Regions from separate parts of the Pseudomonas sp. 1L-E-NC-VB-C3 genome, predicted to be linked through region 1. Evidence: riboswitches for the same ligand, from Rfam matches in the RefSeq annotation. Region 1 holds a riboswitch; the other holds the start of a gene.
What was found. Region 1 has a riboswitch for cobalamin ahead of cobW (cobalamin biosynthesis protein CobW). Riboswitches for the same ligand answer to the same signal wherever they lie in the genome.
Positions count from the first base shown of each region.

Region 2: linked by a shared signal. The riboswitch ahead of AC0Z5Z_RS03560 (ABC transporter substrate-binding protein) and the one ahead of cobW (cobalamin biosynthesis protein CobW) in region 1 are both predicted to bind cobalamin.

Region 1 is NZ_JBXAWD010000010.1:48,216-53,646, forward strand. It holds gene AC0Z5Z_RS17225 (CbtA family protein) at 1-687, opposite strand, end outside; gene AC0Z5Z_RS17230 (CbtB domain-containing protein) at 699-896, opposite strand; cobalamin riboswitch at 1,020-1,238, opposite strand; cobalamin riboswitch at 2,125-2,336, shown strand; gene cobW (cobalamin biosynthesis protein CobW) at 2,436-3,500, shown strand; gene cobN (cobaltochelatase subunit CobN) at 3,504-5,431, shown strand, end outside.
Region 2 is NZ_JBXAWD010000002.1:6,747-12,177, forward strand. It holds gene AC0Z5Z_RS03555 (FecCD family ABC transporter permease) at 1-970, opposite strand, end outside; gene AC0Z5Z_RS03560 (ABC transporter substrate-binding protein) at 967-1,980, opposite strand; cobalamin riboswitch at 2,120-2,313, opposite strand; gene AC0Z5Z_RS03565 (ParD-like family protein) at 2,434-2,661, shown strand; gene map (type I methionyl aminopeptidase) at 2,658-3,449, shown strand; gene AC0Z5Z_RS03575 (ABC transporter ATP-binding protein) at 3,641-4,795, opposite strand; gene AC0Z5Z_RS03580 (ABC transporter permease) at 4,813-5,431, opposite strand, start outside.

The DNA of each region.
Region 1 (5,431 bases):
GCCTGCGCTTTTGCGGCGGAACAACCATGCACTGATCAGGCCCAAGGCCAGCCAGAACGCGACGTTGGTCAGCTGCGAAGCGATTTTGAACTGGGTTTCCAGTGCCTCTGGAGCGAGCATCGAATGCACCTGCGGTTGCGGCGCGCCGATCACATGCGGCACGGCGAGAATCGCTACACCAAGAAGCTTCATCAGCCAGTGACGGCTGAAGGCGATCAGTGCCAGGCCGACGGCGGTCGAAGCGGCAGTGCCGATCCACCAGATCTGCCGCGAAGCCAGATCGGCAGCCGCAGTGCCCGGCAATTCAGGTGGCAGGCCCAGGGTCGGCGCAAGAACGAACGTGGCGTAACCGGCCAGACCCCAGAGCAGCCCTTGCGAGGTCTTGGTCGGCGCGCGCAAGGTGTACAGGCCGGCGAGCATCAAGGCGAAACCCACTGCCACCACCAGATTACCGCCAGTGGTCGAGACCACACGCTGCCAGCCGTCTTCCGGCTCCCAGGCTTCGCCATCATGGCTGTGGGCGGCGGTGCCGGCGGCGTGTTCGTGGACTTGCGCGACCGGTTCGGATTTCTCGAAGGTTTCGGCCTGCAGAATCAGTGGCGATACCCAGAAACTCTGCAGCAAGGTCAGCAGCAGGGCGGCCAGCAAGCCGGTGAAGCCTGCGGTTTGCGCGATACGCTTGATCATTTCGGCAGGCCTCAGTGGCACGGGAACGCGGCGCTGTGGCGGGTATCGTGGGCGGCGTTGTGCACCGCTTCGATGTGCGAGAAACCGGCGAACCAGACCAGGCTGGCACCGAGGATCGAGGCGAAGAGGGCGGCGGCGACGCGTTGGCCGAGTGTGGTGCTGCTGGAGATGTGGTCAGTGTGGCTGACGGTGTTACTGATGATCGACATAGCGCTTCCCTCTGAAATGTCAGCGGGTAAACAGAGCGCATGAAAATCCCTGCGGGCCGGGCACGCAGGGATTTCGAACAGCGCCCGCCCACCGCGGGTTTGTTTGTGTTCAGCGGCGCTTGCGCGTGCTGGGTGTTGCGGGCCGGTCTCCGGGCTCGCGAGGGGTTGGCTGGTCGCCGACCTGCAAGCATCACCTTCCCATGCCGGGGCACAGTGGATCTGACGCTTCGCTCGCTTACCGTTGCGGGGGCAGCACCGGACTGACATGGCTTTGAGTAAAGCACATGATTCACCGGTTTCCCGTTTCACCCTGTGAGGGGCACCCGTAACAAGGTGTGCAGGAGAACATGGGTTTGGGTTTTTAGTCAATTTCCGGGGGCGGATCCGTTGCGGGGGGGGGGGCTTTTTTTCGGGTGTTTTTGTGTGTATATCCGTTGCTGCGGGTGTTGCTGATTACGGTTTCGCCCTTACGGCGAGGCACTTTTTCCAAACGCCGAAAAAGTACCCAAAAAGGCTTGCTCCTACGTTCGGCCCTCGCAGGCTCGGGTTCCTTCGCTCCGGGACTGATCCGGGCGCAGCGGCTCCGGTTTGCTTCGCTGCACCTACACTCGCTGTGTACGACTGCGTCGTACGGTCGCTGCGCTCCCACGCCCGGATCAATCCCTCCACTCAGCCTTCCGACGTCGCCGGTGGATCAAGATCAAGGGCACTCGAGCTTGCGCTCATTGTTGAGTGGGGCGGCTTCGCCGCGAGCAGCTGCGCTGCTTTGCTTTTGCTTTTGTGGGAGCGAGCCTGCTCGCGAAGGCGGCCTGACAGCCGACCTGTTCTTGAGCTGGTGCGCGATCCAACTGTAGGAGCTGCCGAAGGCTGCGATCTTTTGCTTTTGCCTTTGCTTTTGCTCTGGCTTTTGATCTTTTGCCCCTTCGGCAGGCTTCGTTACGGGATCGATCCGGGGGTGGGAGCGCAGCGACCGTACGACGCAGTCGTACACAGCGGAAGGAGGTGCAGCGAAGCAAACCGTAGCCGCTGCGCCCGGATCGGTCCCGTAACGAAGGTACCCCGAGCCCCAGCGAGCGGGCCGTACGCCGGGGCAAAGCCTTTTGGTTCCTTTTTGGCGTTTGAAAAAGGGACTCGCTGTAAGAGCGAAACCATAAGAAGCCGTTACCGCAGCAACGGATATACCCCCAGTTTCAGACTCACCGACCATTGACCCACGACGGACCCATGCGTAGCCTTGCGCTTTCGAGGTTCTTCGGCACTCGCCGAAGCTAAGAAGGGAACGCGGTCAAAGCCGCGGCTGCCCCCGCAACTGTGAACGGTGATGTTCGTTGCCACGCCACTGCCAGCTCAACCGATGAGCCAGCGGGAAGGCGCAATGGACGCCAGGCCCAACGCCTGAACGCCGTCAGCCAGGAGACCTGCCTCGTCACAGATTCTCACTACAACCGGGCGGGGTGATCCGGTGGCGAATGCTTCCGGCGTGCACGCGCGCTGCCGGTTCTCGTCCCGTATGCCCGCCGCTTGCCAAAGGGCATACCGATGAAAACACTGGCCAAACTCCCCGTCACCATCGTCACCGGTTTCCTCGGTTCGGGCAAAACCACGCTGCTGCGGCACATGCTCGACAACGCTCAGGGCCGGCGCATCGCGGTGATCGTCAACGAGTTTGGCGAGCTGGGCATCGACGGTGAAATCCTCAAGCAATGCACCATCGGCTGCACCGAAGAAGAGGCCAGCGGCCGCGTTTATGAGCTGGCCAACGGCTGCCTGTGCTGCACCGTGCAGGAAGAATTCTTCCCGGTGATGCGCGAGCTGGTCGCCCGTCGCGGTGACCTCGATCACATTCTCATCGAAACCTCCGGCCTGGCCCTGCCCAAGCCGTTGGTGCAAGCCTTCCAGTGGCCGGAAATCCGCAGTGCCTGCACCGTCGACGCAGTCATCACCGTGGTCGACAGCCCGGCCGTCGCTGCTGGCACCTTCGCCGCGTTCCCGGATCAGGTCGATGCCCAGCGCAAACTCGATCCGAACCTTGATCACGAGTCGCCGCTGCATGAACTGTTCGCCGATCAACTGGCCAGCGCTGACCTGGTGATCCTCAACAAAGCCGACCAGACCAGCCCGCAAGACCTGGCTCGCGTACGCGCTGAAGTAGCCGAAGAGCTGCCGCCAGCGGTAAAAATCGTCGAAGCCAGCAATGGCCGCCTGCCGCTCGACGTGCTGATCGGTCTCGGTGCCGGCTCTGAAGAGCATATCGACAGCCGCCACAGCCACCACGATCACCACCATGACGGTGATGACGACGACCACGATCACGACGCCTTCGATTCGATCTCCATCGAATTGCCGCAAGCCGACGAAAGCCTGCTGCTCGACGCGCTCACGCAACTGGTGGTGCAGCACGGCATCCTGCGGGTCAAAGGCTTCGCGGCGATTCCGAACAAGCCGATGCGCCTGTTGATCCAGGGCGTGGGCACGCGTTTCGACAAGCATTTCGACCGCCAGTGGGGTGCCGACGAAGCGCGGGTGACGCGTCTGGTGCTGATCGGTCAGGAGCTTGATGCGGCACAACTCGAAGCGCAATTGCGCGCTGCGCTCAGCGTTTAAGCCATGCACCTGCTCAGGACCCAGCCCGGCGGATTCGTCTCGGACGACAACATTGCCGACCTCGGACAAACCCCCGCCGAGCTGGTGATCCTGTGCAGCGGCGATTCCAGCCTGGCGCTGCTCGCCGAGGCTGCGCAGCAACTGCCCGATGATTATCCGAGCCTGCGTCTGGCCAACCCGATGCAGGTGCAGAATCATGCCTCTGTCGATCTGTATGTCGACGAAGTGCTGCGCCACGCCAAGGTCATTCTGATCTCACTGCACGGCGGCATCGCCTATTGGCGCTACGGTGTCGCGCGGCTGGTCGAGTTGTCCGAACGCGGCGTGCAACTGATTCTGGTGCCCGGCGATGACCGCCCGGACCCCGAGCTCAGCGACTTGAGCACGGTCAGCGCCGACGTGCGCGATCGACTCTGGCAATTCCTGCGTCAGGGCGGCATGGGTAACGCGCTGGATTTCTTCCGTTGCCTGGGCAACCAATGGTTCGCCCGCGATTACCCGTGGAGCGAGCCGCAAACCCTGCCGCGCACGGCGATTTATCACCCACAGAAAAACAGCGCTGCCCTGAGCGACTGGCAAGCCGAATGGCTGCCCGGTCAACCGGTGGCGGCGCTGTTGTTTTATCGCTCGCATTTGCAGGCGGCGAACACGGCGTTCATCGATGTGTTCTGTCAGCGTTTGCAGGCAGCCGGACTCAATCCGCTGCCGATCGCGGTGGCCAGTCTGAAAGAACCCGGTTGCTTGTCGGTGGTCGAGGACTGGCTGGATGAAGTCGAGGCGGGGGTGATTCTCAACACCACCGGTTTTGCCCAATCGAGTCCCGAGGCGCCGCATCTGCGCCCGTTTCGCCGCAACATCCCGGTGATTCAAGCGATCTGCGCCCAGGACAACGAGCCTGGCTGGCGCGACAGCGAGCAGGGCCTCGGGCCGCGCGATCTGGCGATGCACATTGCTTTGCCCGAACTTGACGGACGCATCATCAGCCGCCCGATCAGCTTCAAGGATCTGGCCTGGCGCAGCGAGCGCAGCCAGTCCGATGTGGTCTGTTATCGCGCCCAACCTGAACGCATGGATTTCGTCGCCGAACTGGCGCGGCGCTGGATTGCTCTGGGGCGGGTGCCCAATGGCGAAAAACGCATCGCGCTGATCCTCGCCAACTACCCGACCCGCGACGGCCGCATCGGCAACGGTGTCGGCCTCGATACGCCAGCGGCGGCGCTGAACATCCTCCGCGCTTTGCGCGAAGAGGGTTATCCGGTCACGGCCGAGTTGCCCGATAGCGGCACCGAGCTGATCCAGCAATTGCTCGGCGGTGTCAGCAACGACCTCGACAGTCTCGACCTGCGCCCGTGCCAGCAAAGCCTGGCGATGGACGATTACCTGGCAATGTTCAACGCGTTGCCGGAGGCGAATCGCGCGGCGGTACTCGAGCGCTGGGGATCGCCACACAACGATCCGATGTGTCGCGACGGCCGGCTGATGATCGCCGGTCTGCGTTTCGGTCTGACCTTTGTCGGCATCCAGCCGGCCCGCGGTTATCAGGTCGATCCCAGCTCGGTGTATCACGACCCGGATCTGGTCCCGCCGCACGGCTATCTGGCCTTCTATTTCTGGTTGCGCAACACCTACGGCGCCCACGGCGTGATCCACGTCGGCAAGCACGGCAATCTCGAATGGCTGCCGGGCAAAGGTGTTGGGCTGTCGGAAAACTGCTGGCCCGACGCGCTGCTCGGGCCGTTGCCGAATATCTATCCGTTTATCGTCAACGATCCGGGCGAGGGTGCCCAGGCCAAACGGCGCACGCAAGCGGTGATCATCGACCACTTGATGCCACCGCTGACCCGCGCCGAAACCTATGGGCCGCTGCGCAATCTGGAGTTGCTGGCCGACGAATATTACGAGGCGCAACTGCTCGATCCGCGCCGTGCCCG
Region 2 (5,431 bases), on a different contig from region 1:
CGCCGACCAGCGCAGTGATCACGCCGACCGGGATCACCTGACCCTTGATCAGGGTGCGCGACAGCACATCGGCGGCGATCAGAAACACCGCGCCGCCCAGCGCACTGGCGGGCAACAGACGCGCATGGCCGGTGCCGAGCAACAACCGCGCGGCATGGGGAATCACCAGACCGACAAAGCCGATCGAGCCGACAATCGACACCATCACCGCCGTCACCAGCGCGGCGCAGCCAATCAACAGAATCTGCACACGTCGCACTGGAATGCCGAGAGACGCCGCCGAGTCCGCACCAAAGGTGAACGCATCCAGCGCCCGCCGATGCCACAGACAAACGACCAACCCCAACACTGCTACCGGCACCGCCAGCCACACCGACGGCCAGCGCACGCCGCCGAGATTGCCGAGCAGCCAGAACATGATCCCGCGCGCCTGTTCCGAGCTGGCCGAGCGGGTGATCAGGAAAGCAGTGAGGGCGTTGAACAGCTGCGAGCCGGCAATCCCGGCAAGAATGATCTGCCCGGTGCCGCTGGCCGAGCCGCTGACTCGCGCCAACAGGATCACCAGTGCGAAAGCGGTCACCGCGCCGGCAAAAGCACCGACCGACAATGAAATCGCCCCGGCACCGACGCCGAGCAGGGCGACCATCACCGCGCCGGTCGAGGCGCCAGCAGAAATTCCCAGCAGATACGGATCGGCCAGCGGATTGCGCAGCAGCGATTGCAGGATCACCCCGCACGTCGCCAGACCGGCGCCGCAGGCCGCCGCGACCAAAGCGCGGGTCAGGCGATAGTTCCAGACAATGCCTTCGTCGATCGGGTCGAGCACATAACCGGCGCCCCACAGCTTGTTGGCCAGCACCTGCAACACCACGCTCGGCTCGATCGAAGTCTCGCCAATGGCCACGCCGCCAATCAGCGCGACCGACAGCGTCAACAGCACCAGCAGCAAACGGATCAGGCGTCTGCTCATTGCGACAGGTCGTAGCCGTTGATGGCACTGGCCAATTGTGCGAGGCCATCGAAGGTGCGCAGGCTGGCCTGCATGGCCATGGCGTCAAGGATGATGATGCGGTTGTGCTTGACCGCGTCCATGTTGCGCGTCACCGGATCACTGCGCAGGAAGGCGAGTTTCTTCTGATAGTCGTCCGCCGGGAAACGTCGACGATCCATGCGCGCGATCACCAGAAACGTCGGGTTGGCCTTGGCGATGGTTTCCCAGCCGACGGTTGGCCATTCTTCATCCGACTCGACGACGTTGCGCACGCCGAGGGTGCTGAGCATGAAATCGGGAACGCCTTTGTGCCCGGCCACGAACGGCTCGATGTCCATCTCGGCGCTGGAGAACCACACCAGAGCGCTGACGTCTTTGCGCTGCTGGTTTTTCGCGGTGGCGATCGATTGCGCGAGGCTGGCTTTGAGCTGCTCATTGAGCTGTTCGCCACGCGCCTGCACGTCGAAAATCGCCGCCAGTTGGCTCACGCTTTTGTAGATGCTGTCGATGCGAAACGGCGCCAGCCGCGTGCCGTCCGAGCCGACGAGGTTGTCCTTGGCTTCGCAATCGGAGGGCAGCAGATAGGTCGGAATCTTCAGTTCATGAAACTGCTCGCGAGTGCCGACCGCGCCTTGCGGGCCGACCATCCATTCCAGCTCGACGGCAACCAGCTCCGGGCGTTTAGCGATCACCGCTTCGAAACTCGGCTCGTTATCGGCGAGGCGCTCGATCCTGTCGTTCTGTGCTTTGTATGTGCCCAGCACGTCGTTGAACCACAGCGAAGTGCCAACGACTTTGTCGCCCAGGCCCAAGGCGTAGAGCATTTCCGTGCCGGCCTGACCGATGGTCACCGTGCGAGCGGGTGCGTGTTGAAAGGTCAGGCTGCTGCCACAGTTTTCGACGGTCAGCGGATACGCAGTCGGCGCCGCTTGCGCCAGGGCGCAAAGGCTCAGAGCGGTGAGCAGTGTGGCAATGCGGGGCAGCAGCATGGGGCAGTCTCCAAGAGAACCGTACGGGAGCGGGCGGGTACGGTTGGAAACACACCTCGGGCGCGGTCGTGGAAACTGCGCAAGGCCGGCACGGGGAAAATGCGCACGGCACGATGTCCTTCCCGGACACCCCGCCGGTTAGTCAGTCACTGTGCCGGCAGGTCTCCTGACTGATGCGTCATCGCCACGCTCCGGCCTTCCCGGGATTCACCCAGTGGCAGTCGAGGAGCAGGCTCGGCACCTACAGTTGCGGGGGCAGTTCCGATTGATGCTGTGCAAGCATTTCGGATTCCCTATTAATTCCGTGTGGAAACCGGCGGCGGCATGGTAGTCGATTTGCGCGGTGGAGGGGGAGGCGAATCTGCCACAGCGTCGATCTTGTCGTCGGCATTGCAATCTGTCATATGCCTTGGCTAATATACGATTCATATACACATCGTATCGGATTCATATATGGGCATCGTAAAGATTTCAGAGGACATGCACGAGAATCTGCGCATCTCCAGCAACGCGCTCAGTCGCTCGATCAACGCGCAGGCCGAGCACTGGATGCGCATCGGCATGCTCGCCGAGCTGCATCCCAATCTCGACCACAGCGCCATTTGCCGCCTGCTGATCCGCGCCGAACAGAATGGTGGGCTGGATCTGCAACAACTGACTCAGGAAGCCGTCAGCGCATGAGAAACCAGATCAAGATCAACACCCCGGCCGACATCGAAAAATCCCGCGCCGCCGGCAAACTCGCCGCTGAAGTGCTGGCAATGCTGGTGCCGCATGTGAAGGCTGGCGTAACCACCGATGAGCTGGATCGACTGTGCAACGATTACATCGTCAATGTGCAGAAGGCGGTGCCAGCCAATGTCGGTTATCACGGCTTTCCGAAAACCGTCTGCGCGTCGGTCAACGATGTGGTGTGCCACGGGATTCCATCGGGTACGCCATTGAAAGACGGCGACATCGTCAACCTCGACATCGCGGTGATCAAGGACGGCTGGTTCGGCGATACCAGTCGCATGTATGTGGTGGGCGAGGCGACTCCTGAAGCGCAGCACCTGATCAAGACCACCTACGAAGCCATGTGCGCAGGCATCCGTGCAGTGAAGCCGGGCGCAACGCTGGGCGATATCGGCCACGCGATCCAGAGCCTGGCGGAGGCGGAGGGCTTCAGTGTGGTACGCGAATACTGCGGCCATGGCATCGGCAAGGTCTATCACGATGAACCGCAGATCCTGCATTACGGCTTTCCCAATCAGGGCCTGAAGCTTAAGGCCGGGATGATTTTCACCGTGGAACCGATGCTCAATGCCGGCAAACGCCATGTGAAGAACATGCCGGATGGCTGGACCGTATTGACCAAGGATGGCTCGTTGTCGGCGCAGTGGGAGCATATGGTCGCGGTGACGGAGAGCGGGTTCGAAGTGCTGACGGCTTGGCCGGATGAGATTGAAGGGTACCGGGCCATTGGCTAATACCGTGTCGCCTGCTTGCCCTCACCCTAGCCCTCTCCCAATGGGAGAGGGGACTGACCGAGGTGTTGTTGCGAGATACGCCGACGTGCGATACCGAGTCGAACTTACATTTTGAACAGCATGAAGATCGGCTCCCTTTCCCCCTCGCCCCCCTTGGGGGAGAGGGAGTAGATCCAACTGACTCAGCGCAATCAGTGAGCACCGGCAGCCTTGTTCAAGTCGCTCTCGGTCCACTCGGTATAAACACAAGCATCCGCCGTCGCCCAGCGCACCCGTACCGGATCGCCGGCCTTGAGTGGCATGCCCGCTGCCGACAGCGCTTTCACCGTCATCGACGTCCCGCCCGCAGTCACCACGCTGCACGTCTGGCTCTCACCGAGAAACAGCACCTCCACAACATTCGCCGATACTTCATTCCAGCCCGCCGCCAGCGGCTCATCCAGCGCCTGCTGCGTGCTCAGCGCCAAGGCCTTTTCCGGACGCACCATCAGCAGCACATCCTGATCAGTGTGCAACCCGGACGTCAGCCGAATCGACAACGACTGGCCCTCGAAACTCGCTGCTGCATTGCCTTGCGCCTTGAGCTTGAGGAAGTTCGAATTGCCCAGAAACGACGCGACAAATGCATTGGGCGGATTCTGGTAAAGGTCATAACCACTGCCCAGACCAACGATTTTGCCGTGGCTGAAAATCGCGATGCGTTGCGACAGACGCATGGCTTCTTCCTGGTCGTGGGTCACGTAGACGATGGTGATGCCCAGGCGCCGGTGCAGCTGGCGCAGTTCATCCTGCAAGTCTTCGCGCAGCTTCTTGTCCAGCGCACCGAGCGGTTCGTCCATCAGCAGAATGCGCGGCTCGTAAACCAAGGCGCGAGCGATGGCAACCCGTTGTTGCTGGCCGCCAGACAGTTGCGAAGGGCGGCGATGGGCGAACTGTTCGAGCTGCACCAGTTTGAGCATCGCATCGACGCGCTTTTCGCGCTCGGCCGCAGCCAGTTTGCGAATGGCCAGAGGGAAGGCGATGTTGTCGCGTACCGACAGATGCGGGAACAGCGAGTAACGCTGAAAAACCATGCCGATGTCGCGCTTGTGCGGCGGCACGTTGACCAGCGACTGGCCGTTGACGAGGATCTCGCCGCTGCTCGGTGTTTCAAACCCGGCGAGCATCGACAGCGTGGTGCTTTTGCCCGAGCCGCTGGAGCCCAGGAACGTGAGGAATTCACCGTCCTTGATGTCCAGCGAGATGTTATCGACTGCAGCAAAATCGCCGTAGTGCTTGTTCAGGTTGCGCAGGCTGACCAGGGGTTTGTCGTTCTGCTGGGATGCGTCTTTGATCACGGCACTCATGTCGTACTCCTGGGCGCTCAGGCGCTGATTTCGTTGCGCCGGCGCAGGGCGGCGGCGATCACCATGACCAATACCGACAGGCCGATCAGCAGCGTCGAAGCGACGGCGATCACCGGGGTCAGGTCCTGGCGCAGGGTGGTCCACATTTTCACGGGAAGGGTTTGCAGAGTCGGGCTCGCCATCATCACGCTGAGCACCACTTCGTCCCACGAAACGAGGAAGGCGAAGAGGGCGCCGGCGACCATGCCCGGACGAATCGCCGGGAACGTCACCTTGAACACCGCTTGCAAGCGCGAGGCACCGCAGATCACCGCCGCGTCTTCAATCGACTGATCGAACAGCTTCAGCGAGTTGATGATCGAGATGATGGTGAACGGCAGCGCGACGATCACATGGCTGACGACGAAGGCGAACATCGTCCCGGTGTAGCCGAGCTTGAGAAAGAGCGCGTACACCGCCACGGCAATGATCACCAGCGGCACGATCATCGGCAGGGTGAACAGGCCGTAGAGCATCTCGCGGCCGGGGAAGCGTCCGCGCACCAGCGCAAACGCGGTCGGCAAACCGAGCGCCACAGCGCAGATGGTGGTCAGCACGGCAACTTTTAGGCTGGCGGCGGCGGCGTTCATCCAGTCG